One region of the Cetobacterium somerae genome, then DNA from elsewhere that is predicted to be linked to it. Evidence: riboswitches for the same ligand, from Rfam matches in the RefSeq annotation. Region 1 holds a riboswitch; the other holds the start of a gene.
The links. A riboswitch is a leader RNA that binds a small molecule or an ion and turns the genes downstream of it on or off. The one in region 1 is predicted to bind cyclic di-GMP.
Positions count from the first base shown of each region.

Region 2: linked by a shared signal. The riboswitch ahead of MKD34_RS12990 (hypothetical protein) and the one ahead of MKD34_RS01405 (winged helix-turn-helix transcriptional regulator) in region 1 are both predicted to bind cyclic di-GMP.

Region 1 covers NZ_CP092519.1:313,803-329,556, forward strand. Annotated here, with positions in the region: gene MKD34_RS01370 (transporter substrate-binding domain-containing protein) at 1-277, shown strand, start outside; gene MKD34_RS01375 (LytR/AlgR family response regulator transcription factor) at 392-1,108, shown strand; gene MKD34_RS01380 (sensor histidine kinase) at 1,120-1,716, shown strand; gene MKD34_RS01385 (autotransporter family protein) at 1,861-5,328, shown strand; gene MKD34_RS01390 (BglG family transcription antiterminator) at 5,364-6,758, opposite strand; gene MKD34_RS01395 (BglG family transcription antiterminator) at 6,846-8,240, opposite strand; gene MKD34_RS01400 (cold-shock protein) at 8,464-8,664, shown strand; cyclic di-GMP riboswitch class I at 8,778-8,853, shown strand; gene MKD34_RS01405 (winged helix-turn-helix transcriptional regulator) at 8,972-9,262, shown strand; gene MKD34_RS01410 (hypothetical protein) at 9,291-10,685, opposite strand; gene MKD34_RS01415 (BglG family transcription antiterminator) at 10,771-12,177, opposite strand; gene MKD34_RS01420 (helix-turn-helix domain-containing protein) at 12,312-12,851, opposite strand; gene speD (adenosylmethionine decarboxylase) at 13,051-13,467, shown strand; gene speE (polyamine aminopropyltransferase) at 13,469-14,323, shown strand; gene MKD34_RS01435 (CAP domain-containing protein) at 14,388-14,822, shown strand; gene MKD34_RS01440 (YbaN family protein) at 14,865-15,227, opposite strand; gene MKD34_RS01445 (LemA family protein) at 15,318-15,754, shown strand, end outside.
Region 2 covers NZ_CP092521.1:120,656-136,409, forward strand. Annotated here, with positions in the region: gene MKD34_RS12965 (2-dehydropantoate 2-reductase) at 1-196, opposite strand, end outside; gene MKD34_RS12970 (Crp/Fnr family transcriptional regulator) at 397-1,095, shown strand; gene MKD34_RS12975 (gamma-glutamylcyclotransferase family protein) at 1,304-1,705, opposite strand; gene MKD34_RS12980 (hypothetical protein) at 1,867-2,214, shown strand; gene MKD34_RS12985 (hypothetical protein) at 2,257-2,466, shown strand; cyclic di-GMP riboswitch class I at 2,581-2,656, shown strand; gene MKD34_RS12990 (hypothetical protein) at 2,748-9,683, shown strand; gene MKD34_RS12995 (CatA-like O-acetyltransferase) at 9,744-10,385, shown strand; gene MKD34_RS13000 (PhnA protein) at 10,443-10,847, opposite strand; gene MKD34_RS13005 (MATE family efflux transporter) at 10,952-12,280, opposite strand; gene MKD34_RS13010 (MerR family transcriptional regulator) at 12,354-13,133, shown strand; gene MKD34_RS13015 (C4-dicarboxylate TRAP transporter substrate-binding protein) at 13,395-14,423, shown strand; gene MKD34_RS13020 (TRAP transporter small permease) at 14,447-14,986, shown strand; gene MKD34_RS13025 (TRAP transporter large permease) at 14,986-15,754, shown strand, end outside.

The sequences.
Region 1 (15,754 bases):
TTCTGGAGCAACGGTAGTTCCTTTTCAAAATAATACATCAGCTTTATTAGCCTTAAAAAATGGTCAAATAGATGGGATTGTTTTAGATGAGAGTGTTGCAGAAGAGTATGTTAAAAATAACTCAGATTTATTATTAGTTGGTATTTTAGAAGGGGAACCAAAAGCGATAGCTCTTGGAAAAAATGATAAAGATTTTGATAAAATAAACGAAGCATTAGTTCAGTTAGTAAATGATGGAACTATTGAAAAGTTAAAAGAAAAATATAAGGTTAAGTAAGTAGAAAGAGAGGAAACTCTCTTTTTATTTTTGTGATTGACTTTTAAAAGTCAATAAGATATACTCCTTCTGAAATAGTAATAAATATAACAAAATAATAGTCGGGGAGAGAGAATGCTAAAAATAGCTATATGTGAGGATGTTGATATCCAATATAAAATATTGGAGAAATATCTTAAGGTTTGGGCATTAAAAAATAATATAACTATACATTTAGTTCATTACAAAAGTTCAGAGGAGTTTCTATTTAATTTAGATGAAAATATGGATATGGATATTTTAATATTAGATATTCAAATGAAAGAGATGAATGGAATTGAGTTAGCTAAAAAGTTAAGAGAAAAAGATGAAGAAATAGCAATTATTTTTGTGACAGGGGTATCAGAATATATTTCTAAAGGATATAGTGTGGGAGCTATAAACTATTTGTTAAAACCTCTAAAAGAGGAGGAGTTATTTGACTCTTTAGAAAGAGCTTATAAAAAAATAAAACAATTAAAAGAAAAAAAAGAATCATTAAAAGTAATTACAGATAAACAAGTAGTAAAAATAAGATATAGTGATATAAAATATTTTGTAGTATATTCTCACTATGTTCATATAGAACTGTTAAATAAGAAAATAACTTATAAAAAAAGAATCAGTGATTTAGAAGAGGAGTTACCAAAGACTCATTTTTTAAGGTGCCATAGATCATATATTGTAAACTTACATTTTATAAAATCTATAGAAAAAGAATCTTTAACCTTAGATGATAATACGATTATTCCTATAAGTAGAGGAAAAAGAGAAAAAGTATTAGAACTATTTATGAATTATTTTGATATATAAGGAGTAAAGATATGGATAAAATATTTGATATAGAAAATAATATTGTGAATACAAAAGCTTGGCAACATGATTGGAGTAATCATTTGTCTGTACTTCTTTTTTTAGTGAAAAGTGGAGAGTATCAAGAACTAGAACATTATATAGAAAATTTAACAAAAGAGATAAAAGTTTTAGAGAAGCAATTACTAAATGTTGATAATATAATTTTAAAAGCAATAATTAGTCAAAAAATAGAAATTGCTAAAAATTTTGGAATAGAGTTTATTTTAAAATTAGATATTCCAGAAGAAATAAAAATTAAAAACATTGATTTATCGACTTTAATAAATAATTTGTTGGATAATTCTATTGAAGCAAATATTATTACTGGAACTTATAGATGGATAAAATTAGAGATATTCAAGATGAAAGAGAATTTATATATAACTGTAAAAAATACTATAAATTGTGAAATAAAACAAGAGGATGGGAAATATAAAACAACAAAACAAGGTGGAAAAGGAATCGGATTAAGACAAATAGATAAGATTGTAAAATCTTATAAAGGTAGTATAATAAGAAAAATTGAAGATAATATATTTATAACAAAAATATTGATTCCACTTTAAAAAAGGCCATAGTTTATAACTATGGTCTTTTTTCTAAAACAATTCAGGATCGAAAATATACAATTTGGGTATAGAAAAAGAAAAAAAATAAATTTTTATAGTAATGTTAAGATAGAATAAAATTCATAATATGGTGGTGTTAAAATGAAAAGAATTTTAAATAATAAAACTATATTTAATATAATTATTTTATTTATTTTAATAGAGAAGAATGCTTATATGATGCAGGATATTATAAAAGAAAAAAATTATTTTAATGATAGTGATAAAACTCAAGGTATTTTGTTAGATAAAGAAGAATCAACTATATACAACAATGGAAAAATTCAAAATTTGAATAAAGTTAATCAAAATAGTGAGTTAATATCTAACGGAATAGAGAGTCATAAAAATATTGAAAGTCTAGATAATAATGGAGTAATTCTAGGAAGAGCTGAAGTAATAGAGTCTGTGAATAATGTAACAAATAGTGGAAATGGAATAGCATTGGAGAATTTAGAAATAAAATTTTTAAAAAATAATGGATATATAAATGGAAGTTTTATAGCAAATGATTTAATAGATAGTAGTGGAAACAGCGGGAATGGGGTAAACCTTATAGGTAATGATACTGGTCAAACACAAATGGGAGCTAAAATTATAGGTAGTAAACTAGATAAAATAGTAAATGAAGGAGTAATATCAGGAAAGGTAGATTCAAGAAATGCAAATAGAGGATTATATAACTCTGGAAATGCAATAAATATAGCTCCAAAAGATTTAATAGGTGGAAGTTATTACTTTAAAAGTGAAGTGGGAAGTTTTAAAAATTTTGGAAGAGTTATAGGAGAAGCATATATAGAAAATCAAAATTCAAGAAATATAGGAAACGGATTAACAGCTTTTGGAAGTTACGAAAGTAAAGCTGATGAAATAGTAAATCAAGGAGTAATAAAAGGGAATGTATTTTCAAATTTAAACATAGAGAATAGTGGAAATGGAATACATTTAAGTTCTTTCGGACATTTTTTCGGTGGAGACTTTATAACTTCAAAAATAGAAAATAAAGGTATTGTTGAAGGAGAAGCTAATACAAGTGCATTAAATTTTGGAAGTGGAAATGGAATAATTATTGATGGAAGAGGTATACAGACAAAAATAGAAAATCTTGAAAATAGTGGAGTTATAAGCGGTTATAGTTCAAAACTTAATAATGAGAAATCTGGAAATGGAGTATATTCAGGTTATAATATTACAACTCTTTTTAATGAAGGAGTAATAAAAGGTAATAATACTGCAATTAGTTTTGGTGGAGTTAAAGATGCTAACTTCAATGGGAAGTTAACAAGTTTAGTCAATAATGGAATACTAATCGGAAATAATATTTTTAGAGTAGGAAAGATTCCAGAAAATGAAGTCAATAATGGGCTATACATAAATCTGAAGGAAAATGGAGAAGTAGATAGTATTAGGCAAGATTTAAATAATGTTAATGATAATAATGGAAGAGAGATAATTAATATTGTAAATGGATTAGATGGTTATATACTTGCGGGCTCAGAATATAAAAATAAAGTTTTAAATGGAGCAGGAGTATCAACTGGAACATTAACACTCTCAAAGAATCAAATTACAACAGTGGAGAATACGATAATAAATGCATATAAAACTGCAGTTACTTTAAATGATAATACAAATTTAAAAATACAAGATTCCTTAATAAATGGTGGCGGAATAAAAAATGAAAATCCAATAATACAAGTCTTAGGAAATGAAGCTAATTTAGATATTACAAAGAATACCGTTCTAAATGGAAAAATAAGTGTAGACGGGAATAATAATACATTATATATTGATAATAGCGTTAAAATAAATGGAGACATAGTATCAAAAGGTCAACTTAATACTTTGAAATTAGGAACTAGTAATTCAAATGAAGAGTTAAAAATATATGATAAAATAGAAAATTTTGATGAGATAAAAACAAATGGAAAGGTTACATTGTATTCTACGTCAAAAGTAAATGCCGTTGCAGATATAGATATAGAGCATGGAACATTATTAGTGAGATTAGATGGAAGTAAAAGAGATGAGAAAGGAAGAGTAACAGGTCATGCATTGTATGATCATACAGGAGCTATAATATTAGGAGAGAAAGGAAATATAGGAGATCATTTACCAGATGGTGATAATCATCCAGATATTCAAGCAGGAGCACAACTATTTTTTAAGGCTAGCGGATTAACAAATGGAACAGTTATAGCAATGAAAGAAACAGATATCACAGGCTTAAAAGATTCTCAGATAGGAACCTATTCTATAGCTCATACAGCAAGAAAATTTATACCTGGAAAAGATGATATATGGTTATTGAATTCAGGAACAAATACTTATGCAATAAGAGCGACAGAAACGATAGATATTATAATAGATACACTAAATTTAGATGATATTATAAACAGGCCAGACGATAAAGAAAAACCAGATAACAAAGGTGAAGAGAAACCAGATAATCCTCCGGATAATGAGGTAGAAGATAGAGAAGATTTAGGTGATATATGGGACAGTATAGTAAATGGTGGGGAAGAGGATTATCTGGCTCCAACATTAGACTATGAAGATGGAAAGAATATAGTAGAAGCTAAAAAAGAGTTGATATCTATATTGGATCAAATATATGCAAATAATCCCTACTCTTATATAGGAGAAGCCTCTAAAGAAAGTTTGAGATTATATCAAGATAATATTTTTACAACAAAAATGCCTAAAAAGGATGAGTGGATTACAGAAGCACACGGAATATACGGGTATGATAAATTTGAAAAAGCTGAGCAAAATAATAGATTTGGAAAAGAGATTCAAAAGAATAGCTATTCAAGTAATGTAAGTACGTATGGAATGCTAGGAACAGCAGAGTACGGAATATTAGAGGATACATCTCTAGGAATTGCTATTGGTGGTAGTAAACAAAAAGTAGATATGTCAAAGGGAACAAAAATAGATGGAAACTCTGGATATATTGGAGTTTATGGTAAAAAAAATGTAAATAGATTTAGAATTACTAGTGGAATAGGTTATCAACATAACGAATATGATGTGGATAGAATTTTAATAAATAAATACCAAGAATTTAAAAATAATGGTAGTTTATCTACAGATAGCATAGGGGTTTATTTAGAGGGAAAATATTTTATAAAAAGTGAGACTGGAGTTTCAATAGAACCTAAGTTGAGACTAAGTTATATGAATATATCTCAAGAAGAAGTTAAAGAGAAATCTAATGAATTAGCAATAGATGTGGATGGAAAAAATTATCAAAATACAGATATTTTAATAGGAGTAGATTTTTCTAAGAAAAAATATTTAAAAGGTGGTTTATTAGAGTTTAAAGGTGAACTAAGTTATATGAAAACTTTGGATACTGAAAGAGATTATTTAACAGGTAGAATAAAAAATAGTACATCTTTTAAAATTAAAGGGCCAGAAATAACAGAGGATAGAATAAGAATTATCGTTGGTATAGATTATGAAAAAGTAAATGGAGTTTTCTATAATTTATATACTGGTGTAGAGTTAGCAGATAAAGATAGAATAGATACAAATGTTAAAATAGGAGTAGGATATAGATTTTAATAAAAAAGGTGGTTTTTCATATAAAACCACCTTTTTTATTCATTGTAGAAATTATTAACACCTAAACAAAAAGCTTTTTCTTCTAAAATATTTTGAACTTTAGAATTACAATAAAAATCAATGACGAAAACATTTGGATTTATTTTTTCATCACTAATAACTAAATCATAGTCACTAAAATCTCTAAGAATATTTTTTTTGTGAAAGAATGAAGCTTCCAAATCAAATTTTATATCAGGAGCTAATTTAATTAGACTTCTTTTAAATAAAGTATAATGATTTGCATTTATTTCATTAAAAAGAAATAAAACATTTTTTATCTTAGAAAAATTATCTTCTATCAGAGCTCTTTTTAAAGCGAAAACTATTGAAAATTTATCTCCTAAGAAAAAATCATAAGAATGTTTGTCTGAAATATAATCTAGTTTATTTAAAAGAATTTTTTCATTATCATTAAAATATGTATTTTTAAAATCTATTATATTATTTTTATATTTAAATAAAGCAAGATAGATGTTGTGAAAAAGCATATCTTCTAGCTCTGAAGTTATATTTGATATTTTAAATTCTTCTTTTAAAATATTCAAAAATTTTAGAGTTCTAACTTTATTATCTTTATCTAAAAAATAGTAATCTAAAATTAAGGTAGTTAAAAAGAAAGCTAATTCATCCTTATATTTCGGATGAAAATCTCTACCATATTTATTAATTAGTGATTTTATATGATTAAATTCTTTAGTTTCAAGATAACTTTCATTTCTGAATAAAGATTCTTCAAATATTTCTGAACAAATTTCTAAAGAATATAGAAAAGAAAGTAAAAAATAATTAACAGATATATTAGAAAATTTAAGAATAGGATAAATTTGAGATAACCTAGTTTTAGTATCAAATTTTTTTATATCTATTAAAAGAGATTTTAGTGGAGGAACTAAAATATCCTCTTCTATAAAAAGTTTCATAAGCTTTCTATGGAAATTTTTTTTATCACTGAAGCTAAGTTCAGTTATTAAAAGTCCCTTTCCATGAAGATATTCATAACGAGTACCATTTTTTAAAAACTCATCTTTAACACTTTGAAAACATCTGAGAATAGTACTTCTAGAAAGATCTAAAATTTCTTTTTCTTTTTCTAAATTTAAAAAACCATGGGCAATAAACTTAATATAAAGATAATCAATTCTTTCTTCTACAGTTAAAACATTAAAATTATTAAAAAGTATTTCCCATTGTTTTTTAGTAAGTATTAAATGAAAAGCATCCTCTTTTTTTTCGATTTTAGGTAAATCAATAGATTCTAAAAAATCATTAATTTGTGAAATAGTTTTTAAAATAGCATTTTTTTCAACTTTTAAATACAGATGCATGTCTTCTACAGACATTTCAGTTTGCGATAAAATTTTTAAAACATTAGCAGCTGTTGTATTCATTCAATCACCTCCGATATTGATAGTTTAACATATATTTTAAAGGAACAGAACATAAAAAAGAACACTTTTAAAGTGTTCTTAGATATTTTAAATAGTGTTTAATTTTTTTAATCCACTCAATAAAGCATGATTTTCTAAAATATTGTGAACATTCACAGTATTATAGTATTCAACAACTTTCACGTTAGGTACAATATTACTGTCACTAATAATAATATCATAATTTTTATGATTATGTATAATATTTTTTTTATGAAAAAAAGTAGCTTCAATATCAAATGCAATATTTGGATGGAATTTTTTTAGAGATTTTTTAAATACAATTTGATCAACTGCAACTACTTCATTGAATAACAGAAGAACATTTTTTATATTAAAAAAGTTTTCTTCTATAAGAATTCTTCTTATAACATAGACAATCATAAATTTATCAACTAAATAAAAGTTATATGAAAGTTCATTTAAAATATCATCTAAAGTATTTAAAATAATTTTATGTGGTTTATTAAAAGAGACATTTATGATTTTTACAATTTTATTATTATATTTAAAAAAGGATATATATAATTTGTTAAATAACATTTTTTCTAAATCTTTATTTGGAATATTAATTTGAAATCTTATCTTTATGTGTTTTATTAAATTAAGACACATATTTTTAAGATTTTCTTCTAAAATACCATTTTCAAAATAAAGAGATGTTAGAAAATGACTAAGTTGATTTTTAAAATCCTGATCAAAATTATTTCCAAATTTATCTATATTTTTTTCAATCTCTTTAAATTTATCTAGTGATAAATTTGATTCTTTTATAAAATTAAATCCACCAAAAATATGAATACAAACTTCTAATGAACAAATAAAAGAGAGTAAAAAATAATTAATAGATATACCAGAATCTTTAAGTATAGGATAAAGTTGAGTTAATCTTTGTTTTGTATCAAAAAATTTAATAGATTTTAGGAGTTCTTTTCTAACAGGAACTAAAATATCTTCCTCGATAAAGAACTTCATAAGTTTTTTATAAAAAATATTTTTATCTTGTTCTGAAATTTTTTTTAAAATTAAACCTTTTCCATGAGAGTATTCATAAGTAGTGCCATTCTTTAAAAACTCATCTTTTACAACTTGAAAAGATCTTAAAATGGTACTTCGAGAAATATCTAGAATCTCTTTTTCTTTTTCAAGATTTAAAAAACCAGTAGAAATAAACTTGATAAACAGATAATCTACTTTTTCATCAGCAGTTAAAATTTTAAAATTTTTGAATAAAAATTTCAATTCTTGTGAACTTAGTTTTAAGAAATAAAAATCATCATTCTTTGAAATAATAGGTAAATTAATTGAAATTAAGAAATCATTAATTTGTGAAATTGTTTTAATAATAGAACTTTTTTCTACATCTAAATACAGTTGCATATCTTCTATGGACATCTCAGTTTGAGATAAAATCTTTAAAATATTAGCAGCTGTTGTATTCATTTGACCACCCCCGACTTAAATAGTTTATCATATATAGATATAGATTAAAATAGTTAATAAAGAAAAAAGAAAGAAAAATTCATTTTTATTACGTATCACTTTTGCTTCTATAAAAAGAAAAAATGAAATATTTAATTTATAAATTATATGTGATATCATAGGAACATATTAGAAATGAATTAGATTTCTAAAAGGTTTTAAAAATACGGAGGGGAATGAAAAAATGACAAAAGGTACAGTAAAATGGTTTAACAAAGAAAAAGGATTTGGATTTGTAACTTGTGAAGAAGGAAAGGATTACTTTGTACACTTTTCTGGAATTATAGGAGATGGATTTAGATTTTTAGAAGAAGGACAAAACGTTTCTTTCAAAATTGAAAGTGGAGATAAAGGACCTTTAGCTAAAGAGGTTCAAGCAAACTAATATAAATATTCGGACGGAGATGATCCGTCTTTTTTATTTAGAAATGTTTTTGTATAGAGCATTGTGTAAAAAAAACATTGCATAAAATGGTAAAAATAAGATATAATACTACTAAAATTATACGGCAAACTATGAGAAATCATAGGACGCAAAGCTATAGGGCCTGTAAAATGGCAGCCAGTTGCACTTATTTCTTAAATTTAAGGGATAAGTGTTTTTTTTTTGAAAAAATGAGTTAAAAAAAGGAAAAAAAGATTGTGTCTATAATAAACATATTAAAGATGAAATCTATTAGGGGTGTTGTATTATGTGTAAAACAGAAATAAAAAAAGAATTAGGAAAGTATCATATTAATTACACACATGAAAAGATTTTAAGAAGAATAAATGAAAATCCAGGGATAACTATGTGTGAATTAACAAAAGGATTGGATTTGTCAAAGGGGTCTATTTCTCTTTGTATAAAAAGATTAGAAGAGGAAAATTTAATTCAAAAGTATGGAGCATTTGACGACAAAAGAGTCTTTAGGCTTCATCCAACAAAGAGTGGAAAAGATTTGTGTAGCAAAATTAAATTAATGCAAATATTAAAAATATAAATCTCCGTATAATTTATACGGAGATTTATTATAATGGTAAAGAGTAATATTTTATAAATGGATAATTAGAAGTTAATGGTAAATTTTCAAAAGTTATAATTAAAGAAACATCTTCTTGGAGAAGGTAGGTTTCTAACTCATGATATCTAATAAAATGAGAGATATTTATATTTTCTTTTAAAAGAAATAAATTTTTAATAATTGGTTGTAAAAATCTTGGTAAGTCTTTAAAAACAACAATTGTATTTGTGATTTCTAAAAAATTAATTTTATTTAAGTTCCAAAGATAAAGAAAAATAATATTTGAAAATTGAATGTTAAAGTAATTTTTTCTTAGTTCTAAAAAAAGTTGGTAACATTCATCTTTTATTTTATAAGTTAAGTTTAAATCTAGAAAAGAAAGATCATTCATATATAGAAAAGAACTCTCTTTATTAGCAATATAAACTCTATTAGTAAATTTTTCGAAATAACTATTTTTAGAATAATCTAAAGATGTAAATTTAGAAAAAGTTTTTCTAAGATTTTCATACTCTTTATTTAAACATATATTTTTTTCTTTTAAAATTCCAGTACAAAATTTTAAAGTTAAAATAAAAACATTAATATATTTTAGTGGAAACTTTCCTAAAGTAGAAGTTTTAAAAAAAGTATATACTTTTTCAATATTCTTTAAAGGAAAAACATCTAGAAAAATTTTTTTAAACTCTTCAAAAGATAGTGTAGAAATATTATCTTTACAATTTTCTTCAAAATATATTCGATAAATACTTTTTAAAAGTTTTTTATTGTTAGCAAAAATATCTAAATCAAAGGCATAAACAAAATAATCAATTTCTTTGATAATATTTTGAGACATTTTTTGTTGAAAAAAACTAAAACAATCTTTAGACATTAAGAGTGGTAACTCTTTAAATTCTATTAAAAACTTAAAAAGATATGAAAGAAAACAGTTTTTAATATCACTAGTATTACCTGAAATATTAATTCCTTTACTTGGAATACTATATATTTTTAATTTGTAAAATTCCAAAGCTTTTTTTACAGAAAGTAAATCATCATTTAAGGTTCTTCTAGAGATGTTTAAAGTAGAAGAAACAGTATTCAAGTTAAGATTTAAGTTTGAATCATGACATTTAAATAAAATTAATATAATATAGAATATTCGATCTGTTTTAGTAAAAATTTGATTTTGTTTTAAAGCTTTAAAAAGAGATTTATCGCTTTGAATCTTTTTGATCATATCAGTAAGTAAAATATTTTGCTGGTTATTCTCTATAAGTTGATAAATTTGTTTTATATATAAAATAACATTTTGTTTATTCATTTTTAAGAAGTGGCAAATAAAATCTAAATTTTTATCAGGAATAAAATTTAGTAACTTGTATATTCTGATGTGATTTGCATTAATATTTATTTTCATTTTATTATTCCCTTCTTTGTAAAGTAAAACTACATATAGTATACCATCTATATACATAAAATAAAATTAAAACAGTTAAATTTTTTTATTCATATACTAGATGTTTTGTAGCTTGATTAAAAACGTGATTATAAATCGCTAAAAATATTTGTATAGGATTAAAGCTATTAACCATAATTGCCTTGGAATTTAAACTAGGTTCATCGCTTAAAATCAAATCATATTTACCTTCATAATTTTTAGGATTTAATTTATAAAAAAAAGTAGGTTCAACACAAATGTTAAACTTTTGATTATGTCCATATATTGATTCTTTGAGATATTTATCATCTAAAAGAATAACTTCATTAAAAAGCAGTAGAATGTTTTTTAATGAACCTTTATTGTGTTCAATAACAATTTTTATAATTATTTGAGCAATTGAAATTTTATCACAAAAAAATAAATTTAAATCATATTTTTTAAAAATATTTTCTAAAATGTTAATTATAATTTTTTCTTTTTCTCCAGTTACTATATTTCTAACTTTAAAAATATGATTTTCATATTTAAAAATTGAAAAACAAATTTTCTTTAATAACATTTTTTCTAAAAAAGAATCTAAATCTTTTAAGTTTAAATCAATTTTAATCTCTTCAATAATTTTAAAAGCTTTTTCTAAGATAGTAGGCTCAAAATTTATTTCATCTTTGTTTAAAGAAACTATAAAATAAAATATTTGTGTTTGGTATTCTGTACTACAATCTTTTAGTTCCAATCGAATTAAATTTTCAATATCAGAGAATTGGGTATAATCATAGTCGCTTTTGAAATTAAATCCTCCAAAAACTTCTGTACATATATGGAGAGAGCATAAAAATGATATTATGAAATGTGTAGTTGGAATATTTAGAGTTTTAAAAATAACATATAAATTATTGAGTAATTTATTAATATTATAATCTTTAATTAAATCGATTATAAAAATAGAATGATTTAAAGAGAAATCACATTTTATAAAAAATTTGATTAATTTTTTAGAAAAAATATTCTTGTTAACTTGAGATAAATAAGTTAACCTTAATCCCTTTCCTACGACATATTCATATTGAGAGCCATTGAGCTCTAATGTTTTTTTTACATCATTAAAATATCTAATAATAGAACTTCTAGATATGCTTAGTAATTCTTTTTCAACCTCTAAATTTATAAAACCATTATGTATAAACTTAAGATATAGGTAATCTATAATTTCATCTGTAGTTATAAAGTCTTTTCGAGTAAAAAGGTTTGCCCATTGAGATTTTGAAAGGTCTATAGAATAAATAGCGTTTTTTATCTCGATTAAGGGAAGATTTTCATCTTCTAAAAATGAATTAATAGAATTGATATTCTTATAGATAGATTTTTTCTCTAAATTTAAATAAAGAGAAAGCTCCTCTAAAGAAAACTTCTCTTGTGAGAGAAGTGTTAAGATATTTATATTTGTTGTATTAATTTGAACCACCCCCATCTTAATTTATACCATAAAAAAAAGATAAAGAAAATATGAAAATTTTTAATAAAATAGATGAAAGTAGTATAAAATTTTTCTACAAATAAAAAAAGATAGCTATTTTTCAATAACTATCTTTATAAAAATTACTTTTAAAATGAAGGGGGATTTGAGACCCAAAGAATCTTAGCACTACCTTTTCCACAATTAGATAGGTAATGATTTTTTCCAGAGCTGTAGTAAAAAGCTTCACCTTTTTTTGCTTTATGAATCTTATCACCTAAATGAATTAGAATTTCCCCTTTTAAAACATAACCAAATTCTTGACCATCATGAGCAATCTCTTCTTTATATCGTCCACCTTCTTCTAGAGTCAGAAGGATAGGTTCCATTTGATTTTTTTGAGCGTTAGGTATAATCCATTCAACTTTATATTTTAGTTTAGAATCTGTAAGTTCGAAAGCATCATTTTCATCAAAAACAATTTTTTCATCACCATCATCACTAAAGAAATCTTTTAAATTTGTTCCAAGACCTTCAAGTATATCAGCTAAATTTGCAATAGATGGAGAAGTTAGATTTCTTTCTACTTGAGATATAAATCCTTTAGACAGTTCACAACGACTAGCTAACTCATCTTGAGTAAGATATTTTTCTTGTCTTAGTCTTTTGATTTTTTTTCCGATTTCCATATAGATCTCTCCTTAAATTATCGATAATATAGTATATTCTGTTTTTTATAAAAAAGCAATTGACAAAAAATAAAGAGATGATATTATATATGTGATATTTAAAATATTAAATTTTAAATATATTTTTTTAAACAAAAGTTTAATATTTTAATATTTAAATTTAATTTTTTGTTAAAAAACTGTTTTGGGGAGGAAGAAATTGAAATTAGAAACACTAGGAAGACACATTTTAATTGAATTTTATAACTGTGATGAGGAGATATTAAAAAATCCAATTCTAATAAAAGAACATATGAATGAAGCAGCAAGAATAGCAAATGCTACAATTGTTGAATCAGTATTTCATCACTTTAATCCATATGGAGTATCAGGAGCTGTAATCATATCAGAATCTCATCTTGCTATTCATACTTGGCCTGAATATGGATATGCAGCAGTTGATGTGTTTACTTGTGGTGATAAGATAGATCCGTGGACAGCTTTTAAATTTTTAGAGGATGTATTTAAATCTGATAGAAGTGAATCAATAGAGGTTCCAAGAGGAATGGTAGATAAAATTAGAAATTACTCAAAAAAAGAGCTAGGAAAAATAACTTTTAAACCAGAGGAGGAATAGCATGTTAGATTTATGGTTTACAGAAAAATGGTCAGAGGACACAAGATTCTCTATTAAAGTTAAAGAACATTTATATTCAGAAGAAACACCTTTTCAAAAAATAGATTTCTTTACTTCGAATGAATATGGAAGATTTTTTACACTAGATGGAATGATAATGATAACTGAAAAAGATGAATTTATATATCATGAGATGATAACTCATGTTCCAATGTGTACAAATATGAATATAAAAAAAGTCTTAGTAATTGGTGGTGGAGACGGTGGTACAGTGAGAGAACTTACAAGATACTCAACTATAGAAAAAATAGATATGGTTGAAATAGATGAAAGAGTTGTAAGATTATCTCAAAAGTTTTTACCGTTTACAGCAGATAAATTAGAAGATAAAAGAGTAACTTTATATTTTCAAGATGGATTAAAATTCGTAGAGGAGTGTTCGAGTGAAACTTATGATTTAATATTAGTTGATTCAACAGATCCAATCTCTGTTGGAGAAGGACTTTTTACAACTGAGTTTTATAAAAATTGTTATAGAGTTTTAAAAGAGGACGGAATTTTAGTAAATCAACACGAATCACCATATTATGAAAGATATTCTCAAGAAATGAAGAAAGCTCATAATAAAATAAAAAAAATATTTCCTATTGCAAAAGTTTATCAGTTTCATCAACCAACATATGCATCAGGACATTGGTTATTTGGATTTGCATCAAAAAAATATAATCCAACTTTAGATTGTAAAATTGAAGAATGGAATAAGTTAGATATTCGAACTAGATATTATAATACTGATATTCAAATTGCCGCATTTGCTTTACCAAACTATGTAAAAGCTCAATTAGAAGAAAAATAAAATTGGAGATATAAAAGAGATTTTGCTAAGATATATTATAGAAAACTATAGTAGGGAGGCAAAATTGAAAAAATTACTAGGAATAATGGTTTTTCTTTTAGGAACATTAGTTTTTGGAGCTAATGAGGATCAAAAAGTTATTTTAAAATTAGTAAATAGGGAGAGAGTTAGTAGAGGATTAAGTCCAATGAAATTAAATTCAAAGTTAAATAAACTAGCTAAAATAAAGTCTGATGATATGCATAAAAACAGATATTTTAGTCACAACTCACCTATTTATGGAACACCTTTTGATTTAATGAAAAAACATAGAGTAGATTATATGACTGCTGGAGAGAATATAGCAAAAGGTCAAAATACACCAGAATATGTTATGAAATCATGGATGGATTCTCCAGGACATAGAAAAAATATTCTAAATCCAAGATTTAAAGAGATGGGAGTTTCAAGAGATGAGTATGGAAATAATATTTGGACACAAATGTTTATAGGGAGTTAATAAAATAAAGGTTATAGTGAATTAAGTTAAAATCACTATAACCTATTTTTTTATTGTATCAACATTGATAATATGAAAAATAACACCGACAAGAATTAACAAAAGTAAAATTTTTCCAATAATAAATGGCATAAAAAACATTCCTAAAGTCATTCCGAAAATTGTTGATGCTATAGCAATAATTTTATTTTTTTTAGTGATTCCTTTATTAATTCTATAATCTTTTAGATGTTCACCAAAATATTTATTATTAAGTAACCAATTATAAAATTTTTCTGAACTTTTTTCAAAAAAATATGCGGCAATTAATATAAATGGTACTGTTGGAATAATAGGTAAAAAGGCTCCGATGATTCCAAAACCTAAAAATAGAAAACCTAAAAATGTAAAAATTTTTTTCTTCATGCAAAAAGCCTCCAGATAAAAAGTTTTCATAAGGATTTAAAAATAAATATAGTATAATACATAAAAGAAAAAAATAATAGGGAGGAAGTTATGATTTTAGGAATAGTGTTTATAGTATTGGTAGTTATTTTAATTGGATTCATTATAGGAGTATACAATAAGTTAGTTAAAGAAAGAAATTTTGTAGAAGAAGCTTTTTCAACAATTGATGCATACTTGAAGAAAAGATATGATTTAATACCAAATTTAGTAGAAACTGTAAAAGGGTATAAAAATTATGAAGGTAGTACATTAGAAGCTGTAATAGCAGCAAGAAGCAGATATATGACTGCTACAACGCCAGAAGAAAAAATAGAAAACGAAAATATGATAACAGGTGCTTTAGGAAAACTTTTTGCTTTAACAGAAAATTATCCAGAATTAAAAGCAAATGAAAATTTCATGAAGTTACAAGGAGAGTTAGTAGCAATAGAAGAGGATATTTTACAGGCAAGAAAATATTACAATGGTAGTGTTAGAGTTTACAA
Region 2 (15,754 bases), on a different replicon from region 1:
TTGCCTCTTCAGGAAGAAAAATAGGAATTTTAATTGAATTTAATTTGTTATTCTCTTCAATTAAAAGTCCATTTTTATTTATTATATTAACATGTTCTTTCCAAGTGTCAACTAAAAACACATCATTTCCAGATTGTTGTAACATATATCCAAATCTTGAGCCCATAGCTCCAGCTCCAATTATTGCAATTTTCATATCTAATTATCTCCTTTGTTTCTATAATTAATATTTTGTTATGTATATTTGATTTTATCATAAAAAATTTTAAAAAAACTTGATTAAAATCAATATTATGTATATTTTTTTTAAGTACTTTAAAGATAATACAAATTTAAAAAGAAATATGTTAAAATTTTGTATGACTTAGTTAGAAAAGTTATTTGAAAGGAAAATATATGACATTTTTAGAGTATAGAAAAAATTTAATAAAAGATATTTTAAAATTTAATCCACAAAGAAAAGAGTATAGAAAAGGAGAAATTTTGACAGACATTAGTTTTTCTAATGAAAAAATTTTGATTATAGATAAAGGATTGATTAGATATTATCAAAATTTTTGTGAAGAAAAAGAATTTTTATTAGGATGTTATTCAAAGGAGAATATAATTATTTTAAATAGAATAAGTGATTTTTTAGATGGAGACAAGTATTTAGAAAACTTTTATATAGAAGTCTGTGAGGACACAATATGTTATATTATAGATAAAAAATTTTTAAAAAATTTATATAGTCAGGATATAGATTTGCATGAGAAAATTTTAGAATATACTTCTATTTTTTATCAAAAGTTATTTTTTCAAATAAGAGATATTAAATTATTTACTATGGAGAATGCAGTATTGTCATTATTGATTAGAGCATACAGAACTTATGGTAATAATAATGAGAATAGTTTTATTAATCATAAGATTTTAAATAAAAATATTGCAAAATCTTTAAATTCAACAGAGGAAACAGTTTCAAGAATAATTACAAAATTAAAAAAAGAGGGTTTTCTATCTATTAAAAATAAACATTTTTTTCTTGAAAATTTAGAAGAGATTGAGGAGAGATTAGGATGTAAATATTGTAGAAAAAGTATTTGCTATTTCTAATAAAAAAAATAAAGAAAAAGATTCTAGTGAAAGAAATCTTTAATTAATAAAAAGGAAATTCTGAATTTAGAACGAATGATAGAGCATACCTTATTAAGTATTAAATTCGTTTCAAATCGAGTAAACAAACCCTTGTTTATTTGAAAGTTGTTAATTTTTATTCTAGAGAATAAAAAAAGAACTAGATTTTTCTAGTTCTTTTTTTATCTTAATTTTTATATTTTTTCCAATCTCCTGAAGCAATAGGAATTAAATTATTATACGAAAATTTCGGATTAGTTGTATTATAAACATAAACATCTAAAATTTCTATTTCACCAGTTTCTAAATTCTTAATCTCTTTTTTTATTTTATTATATTCATTATTAGGATTATTTTCACCAAAATAATTTTCCATATTATCAATAGCTTTTAAATCACAATTTTCAACGGTTATAATTTCTCCAATTACAATTCCATCTTCTTCTAATAGAGCAGGATATTCTTGATCCTTAATAGCATATAGTTTACCTATAACTTCACCTAGTTCAATTTTTTTAGCTGCACCATTTATATACTTATTGAAATTAAAAAATCCCTCTCTTAAGCTTCCATAAACAAAAATTTTCATAGTTATCCTCCTTATTAATAAAAATATTTATCCTTAAATGGTAGCACAGAATGGAAGGTTTGTCTAAAAAATATTTTTTGACATAAATCTGTAATAATTTTTTATTAAGATATATTTAAGAAAAAATTACTTAGAGAATTTAATTGAAGGAGAATTAAGAGATGAAGAGAATTTTATTAATAGGGATTTTAATTTTTAAAGGATTAGCTTTTGCTAATGAACAAGATATAAATTTTGATGAATTAAAGCAAAATTTAAAAATAGAACAACAAATAATTTTTGATGAAATTTTTGATTTAAATGAAAAATTAATAGATAGCTATAAAGTGGAATTAAAATATTTGAGTACTTCTGATTTTAGTTATAATGAAAAGGTAAAATTTTTAGAATTGAAAATTAAGGAGTTAGAAAAGGATAAAGATTCTGAAATTCAAAAGCTAAAAAAAGATTTAATTAAAAATCCAAAAAGATATAAAATTGGTAGTGAAGGAACTTCTTCCTTAATTTAGTATAAATCTTTGAATATAATTATTTTAAGAGGAGATGATAATATGAAAATTATAAGTGAAGTAGATATTATGGGTAGATGGGAAATTGCTATTGAAACAAATAATGAGCGAGAGCAAGATATTATAAAAGAGAAAATTGATGAGATTGGAGCAGAATTTATGGAGTCAGGTGTTTCTGAGATTATAGTTTATGCTACTGGTGCTCAAAAAATCAAGTTAATTAGCTTTGTTTCAAATAATGAAAAAATATAAAATTTAAAAGACTGAGAAATCAGTCTTTTTTTAATTACTTTGTTATTATTTTTTTAAAAGAGGTTGTTTATTGAAAGAAAAAGGTGTAATATATAATAATATAAAGACAATATTTACAAAAATTAGCAAACTACGGGAAACTATAGGACGCAAAGCTAAAGGGCCTTCAAAATGGCAGCCAGTTGCACTTATTCACTTGTTTAAAAGTGGATAAGTGCATTTTTTTTTGAATATAAAATTACAATAAATATATATAATAAAAAACGGTTGGGAGGAAAACAATGAACAAATTTTTAGAGGAGAGAACTTTAAAACGATACTTAAAAAGAAGAGTAACTTTTACACTTTCACTACTTGTTAATTTTTTGATAACAGGTGGCATTTATGCCCAAGAAGAACCTTTAATTAAAGATGAAGAGAAGGTTTTAGAGGAAATGTTTTATAAAAAAAGTGATGAACGAAAAACACAAATATTTTTTGTGGGAGATCATAATCATACAAATGGTAGCAAAGATGGAGATAAGTCAGCTTTTGGAGATTTTTTTGTAAAAGAGGAGCAAATTAATGATAAACCAGCTGAAAAGATTCCAGATAAGAAACCAGAAGAAAACAAACCAGACAATGGATTTGTAGACAATATTATAAAAAATCATGATTTGGAAATTATGGATTCATTTATTACAGAGTTAAGTTTAAAAGATTTTGATATAAATAGTAAGCTACCAAATATTTCAACAAAAGAGCATTTAGACAATAGAAATATAAATAATATAAAAAATGAAAATTTATCGTTAAAAAAAATAGAAAAACCAGATTCATTCGAAATAACTCAGATAAATAATCCTGAACCACCTAAGATAGAGGAAATATCTATTCCAAATATAATAATCCCAGATATGAAAACTTATTCATCTGTTAATGCAGATGAACCATGGTTTTGGGAAGCAATAAGTCAAGGTTCGTATAAGAAGGGGCACAATGCAACTATTTCTGAAGTTATAATGGAATCTGGAAATTGGGATATAAATATAGCCGGGAGTTCAGCTTTAGATGGGTGGAGTGGAGAGATAGTAAATTATACTGCAAAATATGCTTCTCCATATCCAAAATATGCTATAACTAATAGAACTTACCAAACAAATGGAATTATAGGGGAAGGGAATGCAGGAATATATAGAGTAATTGGGTCTCCATATAGTTCTTTTGAAAAAGAAACAAAAGTGAATATAGATGCTAAAAATAGAGTTAAAGATTCACAAGGAGAATATGTGTTGAGACAATTTATTCATTATGATCCTCATGGAGATAAAGCTCAAAAATTGGAAGATATAAAAGAGTTAACAGCTGAAGAGAGAAATGAAGTGCAATCTTTATATGATAACTATGGGTTATATGGAAAAAGTGAGAATGCAGTATCCATGATTTTATCACTAAAAGGAGATATAAAATTAGTTGGAAATTCCATTAATATAGTAGGGCTTCAAGGGCATACTAAAAGAACGGAATCTTTAAATCCTTATTTATTAAATAGTGGGAATATATCAGTGGAGGGAAATAGTAATGTAATATTTGCATATACTGAAGCTACAGAATTTTATGGAGAGAAAAGAGATTATTTTACAACTAATTATGGAGATGGAAATATTACAATAAAAGATGGAACACAAAATTTTATCATGTTATTTAATAAAGATTATGCGAATAATCAGGAAGATTCTCATAACTTTAAAAACTCTGGAAAAATAAGTATTTTAGATGGAATACAAAATATAGGAATTTATGTAAAAAAAGAGATTAATAATGGAACAATAGATTTACAAACCCCAATTACAATTTTAGGTGGAACACAAAATATAGGATTTGTACATAAATTAGAAAGTGAGCATCCTGATAGAAATTTATTAAATGAGAAATCAAATATAAATTTAGAGATTTTGGGTGGAACAAATAACGTTGCGATAGTAAATGAAAATACTCAAAAATATGGAACTCATAAGATTAAGATTGAAAATTCTGAAAACTCTATCGGAGTAGTTTCTTCAAATGGAGAGTTAAATTTAAACACAGGAGTTCTATCAATAACAGGAGATAATAAAGAAGCTATTGGACTTTTAACAAGTGGAGGAAATATCAAATCAAATGGTGATATTGTAGTTGAAAATGGTTTAGAAAATAAAGTAGCAATAGCTAGAGATGGAAATACTATAGATTTACTTGGAAAAATTAATGTGAACACGAGAGATTCAAAAATATTTTATTCAGAAGGAGAGAATTCATCTATAATTATAAATGTGGATAATTTGGATGTAAACTTAACAGGTGAAAGTATAGGAGCATTTGCGAATAAAGGTGACATAACAATTTTATCAAGTACTAAATCAAAATTGAAAGATACTATTTCTAATTCATCTATAACAATAGATAATTCAAAAGAGGCTATAAGTAAAGGTGTAGGTCTTTATGCTGAAAATGGAGGAAAAATTCACGGGAAAAATTTGAATTTAAAAGTTATAAATGGTCAGGCAGGAGTTGCTTCAGTTGGAGTTGATTCTACAATTGACCTAGAGGGAGCAACAATTGATTATAGTGGAAATGGTTATGCAGTTTATACAAATGGAGGAGATGTAAATCTACAAAATGGAACAATTATTTTAAGAGGAAGAGGAGTTGGAGTAGAAGCGGATTTAGAGTCAAAATCAACTTTAGTTAATCTTTCAGGTGGAAAAATAGTTGTAACTTCAAATGATGCAGTGGCAACTAAACTAGTTAATACAAACAGTGATTTATATGTATCAAAATTAAAGTCAGGAATAGAAGGAATTTTAAATGTAGTATCTATTGAAGGTGGCATTGGAGTAGATGGAAAAATTTGTAACTCATTTAAAATTGCTGCAATTGATGGAGGAAATTTAAATATAGATACAGATATAGAAAAAAATTCAAATCAACCAGACGAAATAGGAGATTTCTATTATAAAAGATTTTTAGGACAACACTTAAAGTTAAATTTAGAAGCTGGAAAAAAAGTAGTTGCAAATGTATTAACCACTGATGCTGATAAATATTATAGTGGACAAGTATCTGGTCTAGAAAATAGTTCGAGCAAACTTGCGAAAAGTAATGATGAAACGCAAATAAATTTAGGAGCAAATTCGATAGTTGATGTTGACAGAATAGATTCTGGAAATGGTGCTATTGGAGCGTATATTGATTTTGGAAAAATTTCTCTTGCAAAAGGTTCAAAAATAATAGTTGAAAAAGGAGATAATATTATTAACTCTGGTGGTATTGGGTTATATGCAGTAAATGGAAGTTCAGTAGTTTCTAATGGGAATTTTGAAATATACGGTAATGATGCTACGGGAATATATAGTTTAACAAATAGAGTGGCGTCAACTGGAAAAGTTATTGAAAATGAATTTGGCTCTCAAGCTATTGGTCAAGGAATGGTTACAGTTATAAACAATGGAAAAATTAATACTTTTGGTGATAATAGTGCTGGAATTTTTGTAGAAAATAATGGGTCGAATAAAGATAATAGTTTAGCCAAGGTATATAATAATGGAATTATAAATTTATTAGGAGAGTCTAGTATAGGAATTTATGGATCAAATGCTACAATTACGAATGAAAATGAAATTTTATCAGGAAACCAAGGAATAGGAATATACGGAAAAGATGGAAGTATTATTGAAAAAGTTGGAGTTATAAAAGTTGGAGATGGAGGAACAGCTCTTGCTTTAGATGAAACATCGAATTTAGATAAGAGCATAACTGAGTTATCATTTACTGGTATAAATTCAGAAGTTCAAGAAAGAAAATTTGGATTATTTTTACAAGGAGAAACACCAAATTCAGCTAAAGAGATTAATTTTAAATTAAATGGAGATAGTTTTGAAAATGGAGTTCTTTTAGTAGCAAATAATATAATTCTTCAGAATAAAGGAGAATTAAAACCTGGTGAATCAGGAATGGGAATTTATGGAAACGAAGATATTTTTAATACAGGGACTATAACATTATCATCAAATTCTCAAGTAGGGATAGTAGGAGTTGGAAAAGACAATAAAATTTTCAATACAGGAACTATAAATCTATTAGGAAATAATGGTATTGGAGTAATTGCATCAAATGGAGCAAATTCTGTAGTTAATGACAATATTAAAATAGGAGGAATGAAAAATATAGGATATGTTGCAGAGTTAGGTGGAAAGATAACCATTGAAGATATAGTTAATTTTAAAAGTGAAAACTCTCTTGGAAATATATTTGTTTATGGAAATGGAGATGGAAATATAGAGGTAAACTCTAATTTTAATGTTAATGGTATAGCAAATGTTAAAAATGGGAATGCTATAGGAGTATACTTAAATGGAAAAAATTCTAAAAATAATTTGGTTTTCAATGAAAATGCTAGTTTAAATGTTAAAAATGGTGGGATAGGTATTTATAATATTGAAAATAATATTATTTCTTTAAATGAAGTTAACTCTTCAGAAAAAGGAAGTGTGGGAATTTACACAACTGGAGATTTGGCATTAAATGGAAAATTTAACATAGAAAACGGTGCTCATGGAATTTATAGTAGCAGTGGGAAATTAGATTTACTAAATTCAAATATTTATATGAATGGAAGTGGAGAAGGATCTGTTGGAACTATTTTAGATAGAGGAGCATCCTTAGTAAATGGAACTGTAGATTATGAAAATACAGGTAACGGTTTAAACTTAGCTTTAGCGTACATGAGAACAGGAGATCAAATTATTAAAAATGAGGTTGATATTAATTTATTGGGTAAAAATTCGATAGGGTTAGCTATAACTCAAGGATCAAATGTAAAAAATAAAGGAAATATTTTAGTTAATAATAATATGGGACTATATGTATCTGAAGCTGGAAAAAATAATTTAACAAACATAGGAGAGATTTTAGTAGATGGAGGTGTTGGTGCTTTTATAGAAGGAGCTAATAGTAGTTTTGATAATAATAGTGGAACTATAAAAGTTAAATCTACAAAAGATTTAGGGCTAGGAGTTTATTTAAAAAACAGCTCGGAAAAATCTATCAAACTTGGAAATATGGAAGTAGAAGCAGGAAGTGTTAAAGTTTGTGCTGAAAATTCAGTTGTAGATTTTGATTTAACTGGAAAAGAATCAAATATTATAAATTTAATTGCAAAGGAGAACTCTAGAATAAAAAATAATATCTCAGTAGGAAAAGATTCTGTGGGAGTTTATTTAGTGGATAACACAAATAGTTTTGAAAATACAAATATTTCTGTTGAAAAAAGTGATGGGATATCATCTATTGGAATCTATTTAAAAGATGGGGTAGATTATAATATAGATGGAGTAAACATAGAAAATAATGGTGGAATAGGTATTTATGGAAAAAATAGCAGTATAGTTTATGGTTCAAAATCTCAAATAGTATTAAATGGAGATAAAGGAGTAGGAATAGGGATTAAGGAATCTGGAACTGGAATAAATAAAGGGAAAATATTTGTAAGTGGAGAATCAGTAGCTTTGTTAGGAAAAGGGCCAGATGTTAAAGTAATAAATGAAGGAGATATTATTATATCTAAAAATGGAGTTGGAATTTCAGCTAGAGATGGAGCTATAGGAATTAATAAAGGAAACATAAAAGTTATAGATGGAGTTGCAATGTTTACAGATAAAACTTCCACTGTTAAAAACTATGGAAACATTGAAATCAAAAATGGATATGGAATGGTTGGAGATGGAAAGATAGTAAATAGTGGGAATATAAAGGTTACTGGAAAAGGAAAAGAAATTTATTTAACGGATAGCTATATTTCTAACGGTGGGAAATTCTCAGCAGATAGAGATATTATTTTAGATGGAACAGTTATAGATATAACAAAAGAAAACTTAGCTTTTGATGTTAAGTCAATTTCAGGAAAAATGAAAGCTTCTTCGAACTTTGCTCTTACAGGGAATGGTGTAGATTACAAAGTAAGCGAGTTTATGAAAAATATTATCGGAGTAGAACCAGCAAGTGATATTAAAGTAGAAACTTCACCACTATTTAAAAGTAAGATTGATGAAACAGGAAATCTTTTAATAAAAAAAGTTGCTTATAAAGATGTTGTAAGTGGTAATGAGTTTGATTCTTTAGGTGAAGGGTTAGATAGCGTACTAGGTCAAAATAACAATCAAAAAGATATAGAAACTTTAAAAAATCTAAATGTTTATTTAGATTCGCTTTCAGATATAAAATTTGAGAAAGAAACTGAAAGATCTCTAAAAGAGATAAGAGGAGATATCTATAGTAATATTCAAGATAGAATTAACGATATTGAAAATGCTTTTAATCTATCTTTTGATGAGATGAATAGTTCGTATAACAAAACAAAGGATACAGATAAATATAGTGTTATATATTCAGGAGGATATTTTAAAGATAGTGATATAAACTCAAACTATGATTATGATATAAAAGGGTTGATGTATATGAGGGATATTGATGGAGAAGTTTATGGTGAAAAACATGGATATTCTTTAGGATTTGCAGTATCTGATTTTGATTTTGAAAACAGCTCTTCAAAGGAGAAAGTTTATAGTTTAAAATCAGGGCTACACAATGTAAAACCATTTATGAATAATAAAGTTTCATTGTTGACAACATTTGATATTACATACAACAGACATAAATCTGAAAGAGAGATGTTATTGGATAGAAAATATAAAAATGTTGGAAGAATAAACTCTTATAAAGTGGATTTTGAAAATAAACTTTCTAAAACTATTTATCGTGATTTAGAATCAGAGTTCTCAATCTATACTGCTTTAGATTTTGGATATGAAAAAATAGGAGCGTTTAATGAAAGTGGAACTTTAGCACTGAGAGTCCATGACAATGATTTCTTTAGTACAAAAGGTAAAGTTGGACTAAGAGGATATAAAAGATTTTATGTAGGAAACGGAATTGCTTTAAAACCTTTAAGTACTATTGAATATTCATATGAGTTTGGAAATGTATACTCAGCTAATGAGGCAAAATTAAGAGATAGCAGCATGAACTATTATGATCTACCTTGCCCAGCAAAAGAAAAGGGTGTTATCAAAGCAAGTTTAGGATTAGCTTTGGAAAAAGTGGATCATATGGGAGTTACAGTTCAAGTTGAATTTGAAAATAATGAAAATAGGCATGAGGATGAGGTAAACTATAGTTTAAGATTTAATTATAAATTCTAGCAATTTTAAAATGATGGTGTATAATATTACTAAGAATTAGTAATATTAAGGAGAAGCTAGATGTTTTTTAAAGAGATTGATATTGAAAATTGGAGAAGAAAAGAGTACTATAAACACTTTTCAAGGGACGTTCCATGTACAGTGAGTTTAACAACAAAGATAGATATAACCAACATAAAAAGATTAAATTTAAAAGTTTACCCAGCTTTAATTTTTGCATTAACTAAAACTGTCAATGAGTTTGAGGAGTTTAGAATAAATAAAAATTCCAATGGAGTTTTAGGAGTTTACGAAACTTTATATCCTTGTTATGCTTATTTGAAAGAGGGGAATGATCTGTTTACCAATCTTTGGAGTAACTCTATAAAATCTTACTCGGAATTTTATGAGAGCTATATTTTTGATACAACTAAATATGGAGATAGTATAAAAATGGTTGGAAAGGAAAATATTCCTGAAAATAGTTTTCCGATTTCTATGATTCCTTGGAATAGTTTTGATGGATTTAATTTGAATTTAAAAAATGGGTATGACTACTATCTTCCAATCTTTACCTTTGGAAAATTTATTTTGGAAGATAAAAAATATTTGATACCGTTAGCCATTCAAGTACATCACGCAGTTTGCGATGGATTTCATCTTTGCAGATTTATAGATAGAGTTCAAGAGATTATCAATGATGAAAAAACTTTTTTAGATTAAAAAAACTATATGAAAAGAGGACCTTATTATGGGTCCTCTCTTTATATTAAAAGATATTTACTCTAATTCTATAGTTTGGATTAACTCCTCAGTTGCCTCATCAATATAAAGATCATCTAAGATAACTTCGGCCCATGAATATTTTTTTGACATCTCTTTTAGTAAAACAATAGACAGAGCTCTCACCATATCAACTTCGCTCCACATAGAATTACTTAAAAATCTAAAATCATTCTCTTTAGCTTTCCTTATTCTCTCTAACTTATCTCTGCACTCATCACAGATAAAGATACATCTTTCTACTTCTGGCTCCTCTTTAACTGGAGGAACTTCGAAAATACTTAAGCTTACACCTGTAGCTTCGCAAAGCTCACATTTTGACTTAGCTCTTCTTGTTAGTTCTTTTCCAAAACTATTTACTTTGTTTTTTCTTTCCATATGCTGGTCATAACCTTTTGCCATTTTATTTCTCCTTCATTTCTATTCTATAGATTGATGGTAACATAATTCAAAAAAAAATCCAATCAATTTATGATTGGATTAAAAATTTTAAATTTAATTTAATATTATTCATTCTTAGGTGCAGATTTTATAAAATAATTTGCTAATATTGATCCAAAGTTTTTATTAAACAAAAGATTCCAAGTTATAAAGCAAAGAGTTTCAGAAAATAAAGGACTTAACCAAACTCCAGTTAATCCCCAAAAATGGCTTCCTATAAAGATTGTTATTGGAAAAAATATAATTGATCTTAAAAAAGATATAATATTTGAGTTTTTAGGGGTATTTATAGCTTGATAATATCCAGATTGAATAACGTTGAATCCTATGATAAAGAATGAAAGATTAAAAAGAGTAAGACCATTATAAGTTTCATTTAAAATACTTCCGTCCTTAGTAAATAAGCCAACAATATCATATCCATAAAAATATGAAATAATAAAATAAATAAAGTTAATAATTATAGAAGATACAATTGTAAATTTATAAAATTTAAAAACATTTTCATAGTTCTTAGCTCCATGATTGAAGCTAAATAATGGCTGAACTCCAAAAGAAAGACCAAGTAGAAGCATATAAACTATTGTAGTTAGATAGTTTATTATTCCAAATGAAGCTAGTTGGCTTTCGTTTCCTACTTTTGAAATAGCTATATTCATACAAAATACCATTATTGAAAAAGTAATTTCCATAAAAAAAGATGGAAAACCAAGTGCAATAAATCTTAGTATATTTTCCTTATGAAGTTTAGTTTTACCAAAAGATAAGTGTCCTTTTTTAAGCAAAAAGTGTAGTAGTATAATTAGAACAGTTAAAATCTGTCCAAGCCCTGTAGCTATAGCAGCTCCCTTTATTCCCCATTTAAAAATAAAAATAAATACATAATCTAGAGCAATATTTAAAAAAGCACCAGAAACAGTTGCAATCATGGCAAGCTTTGGATTTCCATCATTTCTTATAAAGCTACTTAAAGATATTCCTAGGATATTTGGAATACAAAACATAACATAATATTTTAGATAAGTATTAGCTTCCTCTAAAACATTTCCATTAGCTCCTAAAAGTATAACTATCTTTTTTGAAAAAACAACAAATATGAAACTCATAAAAAAGCTTAAAATTAATAGAACTATAAAAGCTTCTCTAAAGATGTGAACACCTTTTGCTATGTCTTTTTTTCCAAAACTTTCAGAAATAAGAGTTCCACCTCCAACAGCAAACATTGTGGCCATTCCAAAAAAGAAAATTGATACAGGTACTACTAAGTTAACAGCGGCAAGAGCTAAGTTTCCGACACCTTGACCTACAAAGATTCCATCAATAATTACATAAAGTGATGATACAAACATCGCAAATACAGATGGAACAGCATAATTAATAAATTTTTTTAACATTTCACTTCCTCCTTTACTAGAGAATAGTATATACTCTATTGTAACTATAGAGTCAAAAAATTTGGAGGAAAAAATGATATTTTCAATAGGAGAAACATCTAAATTAACAAAAATTTCTATTCAAACCCTTCGTCACTATGATAAAGAGGGACTTTTAAAGCCAATTTATGTTGATGAAGAGACGAAATATAGATATTATTCAATAGATCAATTTTTACAAATAGATTTTATAAAGAGGTGTAAGTCTTTAGGATTTTCTTTAGAAAAAATAAAACAGATTTTATATGAAGGGAATAATTTAGAAAATATTTTAAAGTCAATTGTATTTCAAAAAAATATAATTGAAAAAGAGATTGAAAACTTAAAAAATATAAAATCTAATTTAAATAGATTAGAAAAAACTTTGAGTCATGCAATGAATAGTTTAAATAAACCACCTCAAATGGAAGAGTTAGAATTTTTTATTTTGGGAAGTTCTCAAGGAGAAATAAAAGATAACAATGATATTGAAACACATATAAGAAAAGTATTTAAAAAGATAGATATTTCTTATAATATAAGCGATACTTTTATAATATTAAAGGTGGATGAAAAAAATTATAGTTACTATGAAGAGATTATAGTAGCTTCTAAATCTATTGATAGTGAAGAGATTTATAAAAATAAAGGAGTATCTTTATATGTGGAAGGAGCAGCTTTTAAAAACGAAATATACTTTGAAAAAATAAAAAAATTTGAAAGAGATAAGAAGTTGAAAAAATCTGAAATATTTTATGAAATATATTATATTTCTAAACTAGATAATAAAAACGAAGAATATTCCTTAATAAATATTTTTCATCCTTTTGGCTAACTATAAAAAATAATATTTTCTAATTTTCTATTATTTAAAAAATATATATTGTTTAAATATTGACATTTTTAATTAATATAGTATACTTAGTACTGAAAAAATATAGAAAAAATTTAAATTAGAAAGTGTTGGACAAAAATGTAAAGATTTTTATAAAATAGCAGAGATGAGAGAGAGAGCTATTCAGTAAAAAAGATTTTTATCTTTTTTTGAATAGCTCTTTTTTCATAAAAAACAAAATTTAATTTGGGAGGAAATCAAATGAAAAAGGGTGTTTTAAAAATTTTAATGTTGGTTTTAAGTATTTTTTTAGTGGGATGTGGGGGAGAGAAAGAGAAAACAGATGGAACCCAGCAAGCTAAAGCTCCTCAAAAAAAGGTTATCAAAATGAGCATGAAGTTTGTTGAGGATGAGCAAACAGCAAAAACTTTTCATCAAGTAGCTAATAAAATAAACGATAGATTAAAAGATAATTTAGAGATACAGGTTTTCACAGGTGGACAATTACCAATTGGAAAGGATAGTATGGAGCAAGTTGTTGGTGGAGCAAACTGGATATCTGTAGATGGAATAAACTTTTTAGGAGATTATGTACCTGATTATAATGCAGTGGTTGGACCTATGCTATATAATAATTTTGATGAATACTTAGCTATGACTAAAAGTGATTTGGTTAAAAATTTAAATGCTGAAGCTGAGAAAAAAGGAATAAAAGTTTTATCGTTAGATTATTTATTTGGATTTAGAAGTATGTTAACAGAAAAAGAGATAAAAACTCCAGAAGATTTAAAAGGATTAAAAATTAGAGTTCCAAATAGCCAACTTTATATGTTAACTTTAGAAGCTATGGGAGCAAATCCAACTCCACTTCCATTTACAGAAGTTTATAGTGGAATTCAACAAAAAGTTGTAGATGGATTAGAGGGATCTTTAATGACAATTTATGGAACTAAAATATATGAGGTTAGAAAGCAAGTTTCTTTAACGAATCACCTTTTAGGAGTTTCAGCTGTTACTATTTCAAATAAAGTTTGGAATGAGTTAACTGATGAGCAAAGAAAAGTTATTGAGGAAGAGATTTATAACGGAAGTGTTTATAATACAGATGAAACTGTGAAGTTAGAGAAAGAGTACCAAACTAAATTAGAAGAACTTGGAGTTAAATTTAATGAGGTTGATGCAGTTGCATTTAATAAAGCAATTGAAAATGTATTTAACCAATTTCCAAAATGGACACCAGGAATCTATAATCAAATAATGGATGAATTAAATAAAATTAGAAATAAATAGAATCTGCTAGTTTGGAGGCTTACATGAGTAATGATATTTTAAAAAAAATTAGGGCAATAGAGTTTGAAGCATTACTTGGAAGTATAACAATCAGCATAACTGTAATTCTTGTGATAGTAAATGTATTCCTAAGATATTTCTTAGGAATACAATACTCTTGGATAGAAGAGGTTTCTGTTGGTTGCTTTATATGGACAGTTTATTTAGGAGCAACAGCAAGTTATAGAAAAAGAGGACTTATAGGAGTAGATGCTGTAACAAAAATACTACCTCTAAAAGGGAGACGAATATTAAGAGTTATAACAAATACTCTACTTTTGGTATTATCTGCTTCTATGTTTTATTTAAGTTATAACTATACATCTTCATCTGATAAGATAACTTCAGCTTTAGAAATATCATATGTTTATATAAATAGTTCTTTACCAGTTTCCTTTGGATTAATGACAATCTATTCTATCTATTTTTTTATTTACGATATTATTAATTTTAATAATTTAGAAATAGAAGAACAAGAGGAGCAAGAGGAGTTTGAACAGCAAATAGAGGATGTGATGATGTAATGGAACCATTTATACCAGTTATTATTTTATTTATACTATTTTTCTTAAATATACCTATTGCTTTTGCTCTTATAGGAGCATCACTATATTATTTTATATTCCAGAATAATATAATGTCTGTTAATATGGTTATTCAGCAGTTTGTAACTTCAGTGGAATCATTTCCATATTTGGCAGTTCCATTTTTTATAATGGTTGGATCTGTTATGAACTTTTCAGGAATTAGTTCTAGTTTAATGAAAATGGCAGAAGTTTTAACAGGACATATGGTTGGAGGACTAGCTCAAGTTAATGTAATATTAAGTGCTATGATGGGTGGAATTTCAGGTTCTGCAAATGCTGATGCAGCTATGCAATCTAAAATCTTAGTTCCAGAGATGGTAAAAAGAAATTTCTCAAAACCATTTTCAGCTGCTGTTACGGCTGCATCATCTTCGGTAAGTCCAGTAATACCTCCAGGAACAAATTTGATAATTTATTCATTAATAGCCAACGTTTCAGTAGCTAAAATGTTTTTAGCAGGATATACACCTGGAATTATGATGACAGTTGCTCTTATGTTTGTAGTGCATATAATTTCTAAGAAAAGAGGATATACTTCAACTAGAGATAAAAGAGCTACAATAAAGGAGATTTTGATTCAGATTAAAGATTCTATATGGGCGTTACTAATTCCTTTTGGAATTATTTTAGGAATGCGTATGGGACTTTTTACTCCAACAGAAGCTGGTGGAGTTGCTGTATTATTCTGTTTTGTAGTTGGAGTTT